DNA from 4 places in the Spirillospora sp. NPDC048819 genome. Region 4 is predicted to be linked to each of the others. Evidence: riboswitches for the same ligand, from Rfam matches in the RefSeq annotation. Region 4 holds a riboswitch; each other region holds the start of a gene.
The links. Region 4 has a riboswitch for cyclic di-AMP ahead of AB0C35_RS03755 (CHAP domain-containing protein). Riboswitches for the same ligand answer to the same signal wherever they lie in the genome.

Region 1 (4,272 bases), on a different contig from region 4:
CTCCGGGGGTGTTTCCCCAGGTAGTGGCGTTTTGCAGTGCATGCCGGCAAATGATCTGTCACGCATTGCGACCATCTGGGCACGCAATGCACTGAACCGGCGCTTGACGGGCCGGATCCGGCCGCCTAGCGTTCCGAGCCGAAGCGTAGCTTGAAACGATTCACGATCTTCGTCCGCGACGGGATCTGGCGAGTCCAACGAGAAGGGGCGGGTGCGGATGGCTGGCGATCTCATCCCGTCCCCCTCGGCTGGCCAACGAGTGAATCGTCACCCGGAGTTCCCCCGAACGACCCCGCAATCGGCCAGGCGGCCACCTCCGGCCAAGCTCGTGAGACAGCAAAGGAACCCGATGATCTAAGTCCGGAAGGCTCCGGACCCGGCAACCCAACGCGCGTACAGATCGAGGCCCAACCCGTGCCTGTGCAGCGGACGGCTGCATCCCCGCGGTCATCACCACGGACGAGGGAGGACGGAGTGGAAACAGCCACACTCGCACGTCGTGGCACCGACGATTTCGGGCTGAGCGAGGAGGAGATCCGGCTGCTCGCCCAGATCGCCAGTGGTGTCACCGCCGATGTGGCGGCACGCAAGCTGGAACTGAGCGCACGGACCTTGCGGCGCCGGTTGCGGACGATCTGCGACCGGCTGGAGGTCAACACCCCTATCGAGGCCGTGGTGTGGGCGGCCCGAAGGCAGCTCATCTAGCCGAATCACCCCCCGACGCTCGCCAGGGGACGGCGAGCGTCACCAGGAATCCAGGTGGCGAACACATCCGAACCCCGTCCGACCCCGCAGCGGCGGCGCCGGCGTCCTGACAGGTAGGTCCCTGGCAGGGGGCGTCGCCGCGGACGGTGTTCAGAAGCCCGCCCGCGGATTCCTTCAGCCCGCCCACACGGGCGGATGAAGACGGCGCGGATGGATACAGCAGGGGACCGGGGTCAGGCGACTCGGACGGCGCCCGCGTAGGGGCGTCCGGCCATCGGGGCGATCCTCACGACGTCACCGGTGCGAGGTGCGTGCAGCATCTTGCCGGCACCGACGTAGATGCCCATGTGGTGGAGGTCGGAGTAGAAGAACACGAGGTCGCCCGGCTGGAGCTGGCTCCGCGACACGTGGGTGCCCGCGTTCCACTGGCTGCCGGTGTAGTGCGGCAGGTTGATGCCGACCTGCTTGTAGGCCCACATCGTCAGGCCGGAACAGTCGAAGCTGCTCGGCCCGGAGGCGCCCCACACGTACGGGCGGCCGATTTTGCTCATCGCGTGCCGCAGCGCCTGCGCGGCCTTGCCGGTGCCGATGACGGGGAGCTTGGCGAGCTGCGTAGGGTCCTTCTCGACGAGCTTGCCGCGGACCTTCTCGTAGGTATCGGTGACCTTCTTGCGCTGCGATTCGAGCTGCGCCCGCAGCTCCTTGACCTGCTTGGCGCGGGCCTCGGCGGACTTGCGGGCGCGCTGGGCGGCCTGCATGGCCTGCATCAGCCCGAGGACCCTGGTGCTGTCCTGCTTGGCGAAGTAGTGGAGGGTGGCGGCCTGGTCGAGGACGGCCTGCGGGTCCTGGGAGGCGATGAACGAGACCGCCGGGTCGGTGCCGCCCTGCATGTAGCTGGTGGCGGCCAGGGTGCTGACCTTCTCGCGGACGATCTGCAGCGACTTCTGCTGGCGCTCGGCATTGCCGGCGGCGACCTTGGCGGCGCGCTCGGACTGCGCGAGCTTCACCTTCAGGCCGTTGTACTGCTCGGTGAGCTTCTCCAGCTCGTCGGCGAGCTTGAGGGCCTTGGACCGCAGTTCCTTCGTGGACGGCCCGGGATCGGCGTGGGCCGCGGGTACGGCGTGAGGGGCGACCGAAACGGCGACGAGCGCGCCGGCGACCGTCAGCGCTCTGGCGCGGAGGCGGACCCTGCCGCGGAATCGGGCGGTCCGGCCCGGGGGCGTGTACGGGGAGCGTGAACGCGCCGATGGTGAAAAGGGAGCGGGGCGCAATGGCTCCACGAATTCTCCTCTCCTCGTCCGCCTACCGAGTTAGCTGACGGGTTGGGGCAGGAGCAGCCCGTCCGCTGATTCGCACGGAGCGATTCCGTGCCGACCAGCGGATTCACCCCTCACGGTGCGGGACGAGGGGCGATCCCCCCGGACGCTCCGAAAGTGGGTCCCCGGCTCCTCGGGGCGTTGGTTGCGGCCCGGGGACTCGGCGGTTCGGCCTCAGTCCTGCAGATGGCCGACGTCAGCGCAGGACACTAACGGAACCCGCATTGGATGCCAACCAGAACAAGCGAAATCGCAGGTGGCCACGGGCCGCCCGGTGGGGAGGAAACGGCGTTCGATAATCTCGCCTGTTTGTGGAGGTCGTGATCCGTCGTGCCCGTACCGCCGACGTCCAGGAGATCAGCGGGCTGGTCGACCTGTACGCCGCGTCGGGGCGACGCATGCTGAAGAAGACCACGGTGAAGCTGTACGAGGACGTCCAGGAGTTCTGGGTCGCCGAGGACGTCCGGCGCGGGGCGCCGGGACCGGTCATCGGCTGCGGGGCCCTGCACGTGATGTGGGAGGACCTGGCGGAGGTCCGCTCCGTCGCCGTGGACAAGGGGTACGGCGGACGCGGAATCGGGCACCGCATCGTCACCCGCCTCCTGGAGACCGCACGGGAACTCGGCGTACGGAGGGTGTTCTGTCTTACCTTCGAAGTGGAGTTCTTCGCCCGCCACGGCTTCCAGCAGATCCTTGGGACTCCGGTGGCGCCAGAGGTGTACGAGGAGCTTCTCCGCTCTTACGACGAAGGCGTGGCAGAGTTCTTGAACCTCGATCGGGTCAAGCCCAATACGTTGGGCAACACCCGGATGTTGCTTCGCCTGGAGGACTGACCCAATGAGCGATTCCCCCAACCGCGGGCGGCGCCACCAGCCGCCGCAGGGGCAGGGTTCCTACGGACCGCCGCCCCCGTACCAAGGTCCCCAGTGGCAGCAACCGCAGCAGCCGCAGCAACAGCCCCGGCAACAGCAGCCCGCGCAGCAGCAATGGCAGCAGCCCCAGCAACCGCAGCAGCCCCCGCAGCAGTGGGGCCAGGAGCCGGCCTACAACGAGACGTACGAGGCGTCCTACGACCAGTACGGCGGGGCCCAGGGCGGCGAAATGGCCCTGGCGCCCATCATGCGGCGGGCGGGCGCCCGGCTCATCGACAACGCGCTCGTGGCGGTCTTCGGGTTCGCGCTCGTCCTCCCGGTGACCATCGGTGCGTTCGGCCTGGGCAGGCCAGGCAGCGACACCGAGGACGAGGGGGGTGTGTGGAACTGGCCCATCATCTTCACCCTCTTCTGCGTCCTGTCAGTGCTGCCGTTCCTCTACGAGGCCGTCCAGCTGGCGATGTCGGGACGGACGCTCGGCAAGCGGGTCATGGGCCTGGGCATCGTCCAGGCGCGTCCTGCGGGTCAACCGCTGACCATGACGCAGGCCATATGGCGCTCTGGGATCACTCACGTGGCGTACCAGATCGGCGTTTTCTTCTTCCTCGTCCTGGCGGTGATGGTGTGGGACTACGCCGCGTACGGGATGGTGCTCGTCTGGGCGGGTGCGCTGATGGCCTACCTGTGGGCGATCTGGGACCAGCCGCTGCATCAGGCACTGCACGACCGCTTCGCCGGCACGCTCGTCATCGATGAGCGGGTCGGATACGACGAGTACCACGAGTACCACGAGTACGACGAGTACGCGGAGTAAGCCGCGATGGCGGCATCGCTCGCCGAGCCGGGGCAGCGACTCCTGGCGCGCATCGTCGACACGCTCATCGTCGGCGTGCCCGTCATCGTCGTCGTCCGGGAACTGGTGTCCGGGCACACGGTGGACGTCGTCGCTCCGCCCGTCGTGGCCGGATTCATGCTGCTGTACGAGTCGATCCAGCTCGCTCTGTGGGGACGGACGCTCGGCAAGCGCCTGGCCGGCATAGAGGTGGTCCTGGCCGTCCCGGGCGAACAGGACCCCACCGGCAACGGTGGCGAGAGCGCCCGTTTGGGCGTTCTGCGTGCCGTTTTGCGTGCCGCGGTCTATTCGCTGCCGATCGCGGCACGCCCGATTCCCGTGCTCGGGCTACTGGCGGGCGTCTTCTGGGTGGCGAACGCGGGCCTGCTGTACGAGGGTGTGCGGCGCCAAGCCCTCCATGACAGGCTCGCAGGGACGCTCGTGGTAAATCGTGCGCTTCCCGATTCTTCGGCCTCCTGAGGCTCTCTCAGGCGCCTTCGGCGGTACTCGGGGTCACTGATCCCCGGCGCTCTCGGCCCGCGGTCCC
Region 2 (4,272 bases), on a different contig from region 4:
CCGACGTTCCGCCGCCGCCAGGCGAGCGCGCCGTCGCCGGCGCGTAGCGCGTGCAGCGTCCCGAACCGGTCGCAGGCGAAGGCCATGCCGTCGCCGGTGATCTGGTAGTCGCCGTAGTCCAGGGGATACGTCCAGCGGGTCTTCCCCGTCCGGGCGTCCAGGCCGACCAGGGCCTCGGGCGACAGGGCGAGGACGAGGCCGTCCGCCGCGGAGAGCCCGGACCGGCCCGCCGCCCCTGACGTCCAGCGCCGCCCGCCGCCGGCCGCGTTGAGCGCGGTGATCTCCTCGCGGCCGAAGACGACCACCGGGCCGGTGGCCGCCAGTTCCCCGCTCGGGAGCCTGTCGAAGTCGATCTGATGCGTCCACAGGGCCTCGCCCGTCCTGGAGCGGACCGCGCTGATCTGCCTGCCTTCGTTCAGGGTCAGGTACGTCACGTCGCCGCCGGGCACGGCGGAGGAGCCGCCGTCGCGTTTCCACAGCACCTTGCCGGTGCGCGCATCCAGTGCGTGGACGATCCCGGTGCTGTCGTCCCCGTCCCTCTCGATGCCGTTGGTCAGCACCACCCCACCGGCCGCGGCGAGGGTCAGGGAGTCCTCGCTCACGCGGCGCGTCCACAGCGAGCGTCCCTCGGGTGGCGGCCCCTCCGGCGCGCCGGTGCGCCGGGCCCCGGGCTGCCGCGATCCGCCGCTCCGGTCCCGGGTCCGCCGCCACACGAACGTCCCGAGGCCGCCCGCCGTCATGACGCCCGCGCCCACCCCGGCCAGGATCGTCCGGCGGGTGAGGCCCTCCGCCGGGGGCGCCGTGCCCTGGACCGCTTCGTCCGGGTCGTCGGTCGGCATCTGCCCGACCGCGGAGTCCCGGTCCGCCGGATCGTCCGCCGGGGCCCGCGTCAGCGTCTCGGCCTCGGCGGTCCGGCGGCCGATCTCCGCCGCGACCGCCGGCGGCAGCCACCGGGCGCCCAGCAGCGACGGCTCGTCCGCACCCGGCGCCTCCAGCCGTTCCAGCACGCCGGCGGCGGACGGACGCCGCCCGGGGTCGACGTGCAGGCACGCTGCGATCAGGCCGTGCAGCCACGGTTCGCCGATCGCGTCCAGATCCGCCCGCGTCGTCATCGCCCGCAGGTCGCGCGACCGCGCCGGCCCGGACCCGAACGGCTCCGCCCCGGTCGCCGCGTACGCCAGCGTCGCGCCCAGCGAGAACACGTCGGCCGCCGGCCCGACCCTCTCCCCGCGGATCTGCTCGGGAGCCATGAACCCGGGCGTGCCGATGGGCGCGCCCACCCGCGTGATGGCCGTCGCGTCCTCCGGGCGGGCGATCCCGAAGTCGATCACCCGTGGACCGCCGGCGGTCAGCATCACGTTGCCCGGCTTCAGGTCGCGGTGCACCACGCCCGCGCGGTGGATGTCCGCGAGGGCCTCGGCCAGCCCGGCCGCCAGCGGGCGGACGGCGTCCGGCGGCAGCGGGCCGAAGCCGCCGACGGCCTCGCGCAGCGACAGCCCCGGCAGGTAGGCGGTGGCCAGCCACGGCGACGCCGCGTCCGGGTCGGCGTCCAGCACCGGCGCGGTGAACGCCCCCGACACCCGCCGGGCGGCCTCCACCTCGCGGCGGAACCGGGCCGCGTACCGGGGCTCGCCCGCCAGCGACCGCCGGACGACCTTGACCGCGACCGGCCGGCCGGCCCTCGACCGCCCCAGGTAGACGACCCCCATCCCGCCCGCGCCGAGCCTGCCGAGCAGCCGGTAGGGACCCACCCGGTGCGGATCGCCACGCCGAAGCGGCTCCACCCCCCGTCCCCCTCCCGCCGCCGGACTCCCGCGGACCATCGTCCGGGATCATCCACCGGGACCGGTCCCGGCGTGACGGAAGTGTAATCACGGCGTGAGATCCGGTGATCACGGTCGGCCAGACGGGGACGCGGCGGGCGGCGGCCGCGCCGCCCTCCGGCTGCTGGCCCGCGTCCGGTACTCGCCGGCCGACCTCGGCGTCGTTTAGCCGCCGCCGCACACGGCTCGCGGTCGGCGACGTGTCCTTCACCGGGCTTGACCTGGGATGCCGTCGGTTTGTGGCGTGTTTGCATTCTCTTGAGCCTTTGGTACGTTCTGTCCGAATTCGGCGCCCGCCATGCGCCGTGGCCATCGACCAGTCAGTCCGCCTCATCCTCAGCCCACGGCTCAGGGTGAGGGCGGCGACGCCGAGTCCGCGTTCTGCGGAGCCGGGGAACCAGCGCGAGACGTCCGGGCGACCTGCCCGTGCCGTCTCGCAGGGGTGAATCGACGCCTTCCCGTCATGTCCGAGAAGGGTCGTAGGGCGACTTCCACGTCCGAATCCGTCAGCTAACCCGGTAGGCGGTATGGAAGGAGCAACTGCAGTGCTAAGTCGGCACTTCAAGAAGAACGGGTACCACGCGCCGCTGATGGGCGCCGTCCTCGCCGGTTCCCTGGCCGGCACCCTCGCCCTGATGCCGCTGGACGGAGGTTCGGGCGGTTCCGGCGTACCCGCCTCCGCGAAGGTCTCGGCGGACCCCGACGAACGAACGGGCTCCTCCAGGCAGGCGGAGGAAGCGCCGAGCGAACCGCCCGCCGAACCGCCGGCGGACTGCGACCCTTCGGACACCGACCACGGCTACCCCAACGGCCGCGTCCCGGTCGATGAACTCTGCCCTCTGCCCCAGCGGGACGAGTTCCTGCGGGCCGACGCCGCGGTGGCGTTCTACAAGCTCAACGCGGCCTACCAGAAGCACTTCGGTGACGAGATGTGCGTGCGGAGCTCCTACCGCAGCTACGAGAAGCAGGAGCAGCTGTACCGGACCATGCCTTCGGGCATGGCCGCGCGCCCGGGCAACAGCAAGCACGGGATCGGCATCGCCGTCGACCTGTGCGACGGCGTCCAGGACGCCGATTCACCCCAGTTCGAGTGGTTGGAGGACAACTCCGAGAAGTACGGCTGGATCCACCCGGCCTGGGCCTACAGCAACCCGTACGAACCCTGGCACTGGGAGTTCGACGTCGGCCAGGACGACTAAGCGTGCTGCCCTGAGAGGGGCGTGCCCATGGCGCCGGGGCCGGCGGCCAGGTCGGCGAACGGCAGCGGGCAGCCCCGCTCCCCCGCGCAGGTGACGAGGTCGTCGCACCCGGCGTCCAGGGCTCGGCGCAGCGTGTCCGCGATGGTCCGCAGGTCGGCGATCTTGGCCTCGACCTCGGCGAGCTTGGCGCCCGCCCGCGCCTGCAGCCCGGCGTCGGCGCGGCGGTGCCGGTGCGTCCCGGCGTCCAGCAGCTCGGCGACCTCCTCCAGGGTGAACCCGAGCCGCTGCGCGGTCTTGATCACCCGCAGCAGGGTCACCGCCTCCGCCGGATACAACCGGTGCCCGCCCGGCATCCGCCCGGGGTCGGCGAGCAGGCCCCGGCGCTCGTAGTACCGCAGCGTCTGCAGGTTCACGCCGGCCGCCTCGGCGACCTGCCCGCTGCGCAACCCGCCGGACGCGCCGGGCCCGCCCGTGACGGCGGGCCCCGTGACGGCGGGGCGGGCGGGCCCGGTCATCGCCGGCTCCCCGGGCCCGCCAGCCCGGCCGCCCGGGCGGTCAGGGCGTCCAGCACCTCGACGTGCCGGTCCGCGACGCTCACGTCCAGCGTCAGCGCGCCGCCGTCCGCGGTCAGGGTGAAGGTGAAGAACGAGCAGCAGCCGGTCTCACGCATCGCCAGCTCGGCCGCCCGGCCCGCCACGTCCGGCTCGGACCGCAGCACCAGCCGGACGCGTCCCGGCCCCGCGGGCCGCACCTCGGTCACCGCCTCGCCGAACAGCGCGTCGAACTCGGCCTCCCGCAACGGCCGCTCGGCCGTCGGCAGGGTGCACGCCTGCGGCGCCCACCCGGCATCGCCCGGCCCGGGCCGTACCTGTTCCAGTTCCATGCCTCGACGATAAGCCTGTACCCCGGTACCGGATGCAACCCCTCGATCAGCCCGCGGACGTCTGCTCGGCGGGCAGGGGCGAGTACAGGTCGATGCCGTTGCCATCGGGGTCGAGCACGGTGGCGTACCGCATGCCCCAGAAGGCGTCCCACGGCTCCTGGACGGCCGTGTACCCGGCGTCGGCGAGTTCGGCGTACTTGGCGTCGACGTCGGCCGGGGCGCCGAACTCGAAGGCCAGGAAGTTGCGCGGGTCGCCGGAGGGGCGGCTCCATCCGGAGGCCTGGGCGGAGGCGCGGAACTTCTCGGTGTCCAGCATCAGGTGAAGTCCGCCCGGCAGGTCGCAGGCGGCGTGGTCGGGGTAGGCCTC
Region 3 (4,272 bases), on a different contig from region 4:
CCTGTTGGAGATGGACGGCGCCGCCGCCGGCTCCCGGACCAGCCAGGTGTAGACCCGGTGCGGGATCAGCGCGGTACAGCCCGCCGCCAGGTACGCCTCGGCGGTGAACAGCAGGTCCTCGTAGTACAGCTCCTCGACGAACCGCAGCCCCTGCTCCTCCAGGAAGCCCCGGCGGTAGGCCTTGTTGGTCGACAGCGTGTCGTAGAGGAGATCGGGATTCTCGCTCAGCGACCCGTACACGGCCCGCCGCTCGTAAAGCCGGGGATACCAGGGGCGGACGCGTCCCTTCGCGTCCCGCGGCCGGTCGAGGAGGACCCGGTCGCACCGGCCCGACACGATGTCGGCGCCGGTGTCCTCGGCAGTGCCGAGCAGGTTGAGGCAGGCGTGCCGGTCCAGGAGGTCGTCGCTGTCGAGGAACATCACGTACCGGCCGGTTGAGGCCTCGATGCCGGTGTTGCGCGGGCGGCCGCAGCCCCCGGAGTTCGACGGCAGGTGGACGGCCCTGACCCGCCCCGGATGCGCGGCGGCGAGCCGGTCGGCGGCCTCCGCGGTGCCGTCGGTGCTCGCGTCGTCGACGATGACCGTCTCGACGGACCCCAGCGACTGCCCCAGTGACGACGCGGCGGCCCGCGGCAGCCTCCGCGCGTCGTTGTAGGCGATCACCACTACACTGACATCCGGGCGCATGGGCTTCCTCTTCACGGCTTGGAGTTCCGGGGGACGCCCCCAGGCCTCCGGCAGTGGCGTCCGATCCGGCCTTCTGCTCTCGGGTCCTCCCTTCCATGCGCCGAACGGACGCGCGTGCAGGATTCCTTTCCAGGAACGCCGCGCTAAGGTCCAAGGGCGATCAAAGCCTGTCAACGGTTGGTATTACCCGCCTTCGGCGGAGACATGGGGCAGATCGGCCACGAACGCCAGAAGGCGCCCGGCGGGATGCCGGGCGCCTTCTGATCATCGGCGCGCGAGTGCGCCGATCGCGGGTCTCGGGATGGATCAGGCCGCGTAGTCGGGGTAGCCGTACCCCACGATCAGGGACTTGTCGCGGACCTTCTTCTGCACCGCGTTGTTGGTGTTGCCCTCGATGGTGCTGACGGTGCCGTCGCCGTTGTCCTTGACGACGATGCCCACGTGGTCGATGGCACTGATGCTGGAGCCCTTGTCCCAGTCGAAGAACACGACCGAGCCGGGCTTGGCCTTCTTGCCCCAGCGGCCGGTGTCCTCGAACCAGGAGGCGTGCTGGACGGTGTAGGCGTCCCAGCCCATGTTCTTGACGCCGGTCTGGGCGCCGAGCCACGAGACGAACATGTCGCACCACTGAGCGCCGTTGTAGGCGTCGACCGAGAAGCCGCCGTCGCGCTGGGCGGTGGCCTTGGCGTGCGGGGTCGAGACGTACCACTCGTGGAACTTGGTCTGGCTGTCCCGGCCCTCGCTGATGCCGACCTGCTCCTCGGCCAGGTCGAGCACCTCGGAGGCCTTCACCGCGCGCGGCGGAACCTTGTAGCCCGCCTCGAGGTAGTCGGCGGCGGAGCGCTCGGCGGACTCGTTCGACGAGACGGTGCCCTGTTCGGCGACGGCGGCCGCCGCCTGGGCGGGGGTCTCGGCCACCGCGTCACCGGTGAGGGGGTTGAAGACCGCGAGCCCGACGGCTCCGGCGAGCACCGCGCTGACGGCGACGCCGACGGCCTTGTCCTCGGCCGTGAACCCGTTCAGGGTGGCCGTGATGTTGTTCAGGGAAAGTCGATCAAAGCGACCGGTCATGCAGGGAATCTCCTTGTCTCCCATGACGCCTACCGGGTTAGCTGACGGATTCGGGCATGGAAGTAGCCCTACGGCGCGACTCTCGGGCGCGCCGATTCACCCCTGGAACCTGGGTCCCCGGCTCCGTACCGGTCGAGTGGACCGGGACGGACTCGGCCTCGCACCGCGGAAGCGGTGCTGGATTTTCGGATTGATCTCAGCGACTGATCTCGATGAGGTGGCGCGCATCTGTGGCGCGCATCGCGTGCGGGTTCCGCTCCGCGATCCTCGGCCGTGTACATGGAACGGCCGGTGGCAACGCATGGGGTGCGTTGCGGGATTCGAATCGAAGGTACCAACCTTCTCAAGGAAAGCAAATCACCGACAAAACTCCGTCTTGCCTGCTCAAAGGCCTTCCAAGACACCACCAACAGTGTCAGGGCCGGATGTCTTCCCGATCATTCGGCGACAGCCCCTCAGCCCCTTTCCACAGGGGGCTCCCGCCCACCAGGGAAAAGGTAAAGAACCCGCGGACGGCGACGGCCGGCACACGGCGTCGCGCCACATGCCGGCCGGTCACGGCCCCCTCACGGGAGACCTAAGTCACACGATGATATTTTCGCAGGTCAAAGATGGTTCTCGTCACTCCACGCGCAGTGCGAAGAGGGTGGTGTCGTCCGCCGCCCGGTCATGCTCCATCCGCGCCAGCACCTCGTCCAGCACCGTCTCCGGCCGCGACGAGCAGTCCCGCAGGATGTCGGTGAGGCGGGCGATCCGCTCGTCCAGATCCGCGTCCCTGCGCTCCACCAGGCCGTCGGTGTAGAGGAAGAGCATGTCGCCGGGGTCGAGGCGGGTGGTCATCATCGTGTACTCCCAGCCCGGCATCGCGCCGAGCATCGGGTCGCGGAAGACCTCCAGCGGCGCCGCCCGCCCGTCCCGGATCAGGATCGGCGGCGGATGCCCCGCGCACGTCCACTCCATGACGCGGCGCGCCGGGTCGAAATGGCCGACGACGGCGGTCCCCGTCGCCGGCGGATCCATGGTGCTCACCAGCTCGTTCAGCCACCCCACCAGCCGTCCCGCCGGCTCCCCCGTGCAGGCGAGGCCCAGCAGCCCGTTACGGCTGCGCGCCATCGCCGCGGCCGCGGGCAGCCCGTGCCCGGCCGCGTCGCCGATGGCGAACAACGCCCGCCCGTCCGGCAGCACGCGGGTCGCGTACCAGTCCCCGCCGATGCGGGCGGTGCTCTCCGCCGCCAGGCTCCGGATCGAGCTGACCAGGCCGGGCAGCCGCTCCGACTCGTCCTCGTCCGGCAGGATCGCACGGCGCAGCGTCACCGCCACCCGCCGCTCCTGCGCCATCCGCTCCTGCTGCTTCAGCATCTGCCGCCGCGTCTCCGCCAGCGCCCGCTCCACCCCGCGCCGCCGCGTGATGTCCTGCGAGACGATGTTGATCGAGACCGGCAGCCCGGAGTCGCCCAGTACCGGCTCGGCGAAGATCCACAGGTGCCGCGGCGTCCCGTCCTGGCCGATCACACGGTGCTCGGCCTCCACCGGCTCCCGCCGCGAGAACATCGTCTGCACGGCCTCCTCGACCAGCGGGAGATCGTCCTCCGCCACGACCTTCGGAAGATCCTGCGGCATCGGCGGAACCTGGTCGGAGGTGAGCCCGTAATTGGCGAGCATCTGCGGCGTCCAGTCCGCGTCCCCGGTCGCCAGGTCCCACTCGCCGAACCCCATCAGGGCGAGCCGCTCGACCCGCTCCAGCCGCCGCACCGTCCGGTCCTCGGCGTAGTGGTACCGCCACGTCGTGCAGAGGCCGGTCGGCACCCGGACGCACCGCACGCTCACCCGGGACGAGCGGGACAGGCCGCCCTGGGCGGTGGAGTAAAGGAAAGAGGAACGTTCCAATCGATTGCCGGACTCCAGCACCTCCACGTAATCGTCGAAGAGCCCGCTCAGCACCGCGCCCGGCTCCGTCTGCAGCAGCCGCAGCCCCTGCAACTCCTCCCTGCCGCGCCCGAACATGTCCCGGGCGACGCCGTTGAGGTCGGCGAAGAGGAAGTCCGTCACATTGCCGTCCGCCCCCCTGACCGGGATCAGATGGGCCGACGAGTCGAGCGTCGCGTCCAGCACCGCCCGCGCCATCGGATCGTCCGGCACCCCGGCGAGCATCTCGGCGTCTCCCGCGGTGTCCTCGGCCGTCACCCGGCGCAGGACCTCCTCGGCCTCCGACAGCACCGCCTGCCGCTCCGCCGTGCCTCCCTCGGCGCGAGGCGCGCGGCGTCCGGCCAACACGGCCCCCACCTGCCCGGCGCCGCCGTCCTTCACCAGCAGGGACGCCGCCTCGGACAGCTCCATGTCCAGGTCCCGGGCGAGCCAGATCAGATGCTGCAGGGCCTCCCCCGTAGGAATCCCGAGCCGCCGCGCCAGCACGACCCGCGCCTCGGACAGCACCGCGCGGTCATGCGCGGCGTCCCGCAGGTCGTCCACGTCCGCAGCGTGCACCCCGGGCTGCCCGAAGGCGCCCTCCGCTTC
Region 4 (4,272 bases):
GTGCCTGACGCTGACGGTCTCCCTCGCGTCTCCCCCGGTGGTGGCGCACGCCGACCCCGAGCCGACCAGGGCACAGGTCCAGAAGAAGCTCGACAAGCTCGCCGAGCAGATGGACCAGAAGGTCGAGAAGTTCAACCAGCTCAACGAGAAGCTCAAGATCGCCAAGAAGAAGTACCAGGTCGCGAGCAAGTCGAGCAAGCAGGAGCAGGCCGCCTTCGAGGAGCAGCGCTCCAAGATCGCCCAGATGGCCGCCGCCGCCTACAAGAACGGCGACACGACCAACGTCACCGGCTTCGTCGGCACCGGCGACCCGCAGGCGATCCTGGACCAGGCCGCCGTCTTCTCGCACCTGTCGCAGGAGCGCAGCTCCCAGCTCAGCCAGTTCCTGGCGACCGCCCAGCGGCTCCGCCGCGAGGAGGCGCAGGCCAAGGCCGCCTACGAGGAGGTCAACGCCAAGACCACGGAGCTGAAGGAGCAGAAGAAGAAGCTCGACAAGGAGGTCGCCAAGCAGAAGGCCCTGCTGCGGCGGCTCGGCGGCGGAACCTCGTCCGGCGGCTCGGGCGGCGTCGGCGGCACCTACAACGGCCCGGCCAGCGGCCCGGCCCGCGCGGCGCTCGACTTCGCCTACGCGCAGCTCGGCAAGCCGTACTCCTACGGCGCCGAAGGCCCGAACTCCTACGACTGCTCCGGCCTGACGATGAAGGCGTGGGCCGCGGCGGGCGTCGGCATCACCCGCACCACCAACTCCCAGTACGCCGCCACCAAGCGGGTGGCCAAGAGCAACCTGCAGCCCGGCGACCTGGTGTTCTTCAGCGGCCTCGGCCACGTCGGCCTGTACGTGGGCGGCGGCAAGATGATCCACGCCCCCCGCACGGGGAAGAACGTGGAGGTCGTGAGCATCACCTCGGGCTACTACCTGAGCAATTACTACGGCGCGGGGCGCCCCTGACGCCCCGCCCCGGAGCGCCCGCGACGGGCGTGACGGAGCTCTTCTCGACAACGGACCAGGCTTGACCTGGTCCGTTGTTGATTTTGGGGGGGTTTGCCATCTGTTGGGGCTTTGGTACGTTGTCACCACTCACGACGCCCTCCAGACGCCGTGACCCCGAGGCGCCCACCAGGCGCAACGGCCCCACGCGGCACATCCAGCTGCCGCGTGACGGCGGCGCGAGCCACGTGCCGCTCCCCCCGGCGGCACGATCCACGCGCCGCCGCCGGCACCCGAAGGGTGCCGCAGACGGTCTCACAGCAGACCCGGCCGGTCCGGCCCCACCGTGCGCACGCCCGCAGCGTGCATGGCGCTGAGAGCGCTGCCACGGCGGATTCCACGGGCCAGGCCCAGGACGGTCCCCGCAAACGGGCCGCCGTCCGCACGCACAACATCAGGCGCCGCTCTTTCGCACGCGGGAGACAGGTCCCGCGCTCGGGCCCCATCACGCCCCCAGGATCGCAGCGGCAGCGCCGAATCCGCCGACGCGCGGAACCGGGGACCCACATCCGCCGGAGTCCAGGGACCGTCCCTGGACGGGCATTCCGGCACCCGGGGTGAATCGGTGCGTCTCTCGCCACCGAACGGTGAGAGCCCGCCGTAGGGCCACTTCCACGCCCGAACCCGTCAGCTAACCCGGTAGGCGTCTGGAAGAAGAAGGAGTGAAACCCGCAGCGTTACCTGGGCGTGGCCGCCCGAGTGCGGCCACGCCCTGCTCTCCCCTTCACTCCGTGCGGGCGCCCCCGCCCGGCGGAGCCCCCCATCCGAACCGGCGCGCCCGCCCCCGGGCCGCCACCGCCGAGTCCGCGGTTCACCCTGCCCAGACGCGCGGGGAACGCGGAGCCGGGGACCCACTGTGTCCTTTCGGGGTGAATCGGCCTGCCCAGCAGGCCGTAGGGCGGCTTCCACGCCCGAACCCGTCAGCTAACCCGGTAGGCGGCATGGAAGTCAGGAGATCCCCCGTGCCAGGCACGCATCGCAGAAAGTCACCGGGCAAGCACCGCAAACCCGGCACCTTCGCCATCACCTGGCGGACGACCGGCGGCGTGATCGTCGGCGCCGCCGTACTCGGCACCGCCGCCGCCACCGCGCAGGCGTCGGTCCTGCCGTTCGCCGCCGCTCCCACCCACGCCACCGCCGCCGGCCCGGCCGCCGGCGAGGACTCGGGCAAGTCCGGGTCCGGTTCCAAGTCCTCGTCCAAGGACAGGTCCGACTCCAAGGACGAGAAGCGGAACAAGTCCGGCAAGGGCGGCGAGGAAGGCGAGCGCCCCGAAAAGAACGAGCCGAAGCCCGACGCTCCCAAGAAGCCGTCCGAGGAGTCGCGGCCCACCGCCGACGAGGCCATCAAGCTCGCCAAATCGCAGGTCGGCATCACCGAGGACGGCAGCGGCGAGACCAAGTTCAACAAGTGGTACGTCGAATCCACCCGGGCCGAGGAGACCGTCGCACGCGACGGCGGCTCCGTTCAGGCGTACGACGACGCCGCATGGTGCGACATGTTCATCTCATGGATCGGCGAGCAGATCGGCCTCAGCGATCAGTTCGGCAGCGACGCCTGGACCGTCGCCCACGCCGAGTGGTTCCGGGACCAGGGGCGCTGGGGCAGCGAGCCCAAGCCAGGCGCGATCGTCTTCTACGCCTGGAACGGCGGCAAGGACATCAGCGACATCGTCCACGTCGGCATGGTGACCAAGAAGATCGACGACGGCACCATCGAGGCGGTCGAAGGGAACACCGACAACGCCGTCCGGGTCAGGGAACGCTCGACCGGCACCGTCGTCGGCTACGGCTACCCCGAGTACAAGTCCTGACGTCCCTCCTCCTCCGCCGGCTGCATAGGATCACGCGCATGGAGGACGGTCCCGGGCAGGCCGGACACGGCGGCCCCGTCACGCGCCGCAGGGCACTCGCCCTGGGCGCGGGCGGGGCCGCCGTGCTGCTGGGCGCCGGCGCGGGGCTCCTCGGCACGCGTTCCGGCGACGACGGGACGCCGGACGCCCGCGCGACCCCACCGGCCGACGCGGCGCAGGCCGCCGGATCGTTCAGCCCCGCTGACGCCGTCACCGTCCTCGCCAACCGCGCTCGGGCGGTGCGGAACGGAGACCGGACCGCCTTCCTCGCGACGGTCGCCACCGCGCCCGCCGCGTTCCAGGACGTCCAGTCCCGCCTGTACGGCAATCTCCGCAAGCTCCCGCTGGACGGCTGGGAGGAACGTGCCATCGCCACCCAGACGATGGACGAGAAGAAAGGTGTCGCGGTCATCCGCATGGAGGTGCGCTCCAGGTTGCGGGGGTTCGACCGGGGCGATGTCGTCCGCACCCGCTACCTGACGCTCGCCCTTAGCTCCGGCAGCTGGACGATCGTCGGCGACGGGTCCGCCCGCGGATTCGAGGACGACGCCGCCATCTGGGACGGCGGCCCCCTGACGGTGGTCAGGGGCCGCGCGAGCCTCGTCATCGGCGACCCCACGACCACCGGGGCCCCCGGCCTGGAAGAGATCGCGAAGCGCCTGGACGCGGCCGTCCCCGTCGTCACCGGCGTCGTCGGCCGGGGTTGGGCGCGGCGGGTCGTCGCGCTCGTGCCCGCCGACGCGGCCCTCGCCTCCGCGCTCGCCGGTCCGGATCAGAGCCTCGGCGACATCGCCGCCCTCGCCACCGTCACGCCGTCCGCGGACGGCGGCCGCGGCCAGGACCGTGTCGTCATCTCCCCCGGCACCTTCGGCCGCCTCAACGAACTCGGACGCGACGTCGTCCTGACCCACGAGCTGACCCATGTCGCCACCGGCGGCGCCCGCGACCGCACGACCCCGCTGTGGCTGATCGAGGGCTTCGCGGACTATGTCGGCTACCTCCGGGCCGATGTCGGCGTCCGGTCGGCGGCCGGCGAACTGCGCCTCGAAGTGGCCGCGGGACGGGTCCCCTCCGGGCTGCCCGCCGCGGACGCGTTCTCCGGCGGCTCCGCACGCCTCTCACAGTCCTACCAGGAGGCCTGGCTCGCCTGCCGTATGATCGCCGGCCGGTACGGTGAGGCGACGCTCGTGCGGCTCTACCGGACCGCCGGGCGCGTCCCGGAGGCCACCGCCCTGCGCGACGTGCTGGGACTCACCCGGGACCGCTTCACCGCCCTATGGCGCGACTACCTGAAGAGGGAGCTCACATGAGCGAGGCGGAGGCCGGCGCGAAGCCGGCCGAGCCCGGCGCCCGCCGGGACGGTGAGGCCGGTGGCATGCGGCGGCCCCGGGTCGCCGCCGCCGTCGCCGCCGCCGTGCTGTTCGCCGCGCTCGG

Region 1: linked by a shared signal. The riboswitch ahead of AB0C35_RS01605 (NlpC/P60 family protein) and the one ahead of AB0C35_RS03755 (CHAP domain-containing protein) in region 4 are both predicted to bind cyclic di-AMP.
Region 2: linked by a shared signal. The riboswitch ahead of AB0C35_RS35650 (M15 family metallopeptidase) and the one ahead of AB0C35_RS03755 (CHAP domain-containing protein) in region 4 are both predicted to bind cyclic di-AMP.
Region 3: linked by a shared signal. The riboswitch ahead of AB0C35_RS26440 (CHAP domain-containing protein) and the one ahead of AB0C35_RS03755 (CHAP domain-containing protein) in region 4 are both predicted to bind cyclic di-AMP.

What each region holds. Positions count from the first base shown of each region.
Region 1 is NZ_JBEZGN010000001.1:314,429-318,700, reverse strand. It holds gene AB0C35_RS01615 (LacI family DNA-binding transcriptional regulator) at 1-62, opposite strand, end outside; gene AB0C35_RS01610 (LuxR C-terminal-related transcriptional regulator) at 475-705, shown strand; gene AB0C35_RS01605 (NlpC/P60 family protein) at 939-1,985, opposite strand; cyclic di-AMP (ydaO/yuaA leader) riboswitch at 1,989-2,197, opposite strand; gene AB0C35_RS01600 (amino-acid N-acetyltransferase) at 2,333-2,854, shown strand; gene AB0C35_RS01595 (RDD family protein) at 2,859-3,707, shown strand; gene AB0C35_RS01590 (RDD family protein) at 3,714-4,205, shown strand.
Region 2 is NZ_JBEZGN010000036.1:57,594-61,865, forward strand. It holds gene AB0C35_RS35645 (PQQ-binding-like beta-propeller repeat protein) at 1-1,784, opposite strand, end outside; cyclic di-AMP (ydaO/yuaA leader) riboswitch at 2,180-2,363, shown strand; gene AB0C35_RS35650 (M15 family metallopeptidase) at 2,369-3,022, shown strand; gene AB0C35_RS35655 (MerR family transcriptional regulator) at 3,019-3,537, opposite strand; gene AB0C35_RS35660 (hypothetical protein) at 3,534-3,905, opposite strand; gene AB0C35_RS35665 (VOC family protein) at 3,952-4,272, opposite strand, start outside.
Region 3 is NZ_JBEZGN010000021.1:139,215-143,486, reverse strand. It holds gene AB0C35_RS26445 (CDP-glycerol glycerophosphotransferase family protein) at 1-687, opposite strand, end outside; gene AB0C35_RS26440 (CHAP domain-containing protein) at 994-1,758, opposite strand; cyclic di-AMP (ydaO/yuaA leader) riboswitch at 1,769-1,926, opposite strand; gene AB0C35_RS26435 (SpoIIE family protein phosphatase) at 2,380-4,272, opposite strand, start outside.
Region 4 is NZ_JBEZGN010000002.1:144,369-148,640, forward strand. It holds gene AB0C35_RS03750 (NlpC/P60 family protein) at 1-949, shown strand, start outside; cyclic di-AMP (ydaO/yuaA leader) riboswitch at 1,450-1,649, shown strand; cyclic di-AMP (ydaO/yuaA leader) riboswitch at 1,775-1,942, shown strand; gene AB0C35_RS03755 (CHAP domain-containing protein) at 1,951-2,799, shown strand; gene AB0C35_RS03760 (hypothetical protein) at 2,838-4,148, shown strand; gene AB0C35_RS03765 (M48 family metallopeptidase) at 4,145-4,272, shown strand, end outside.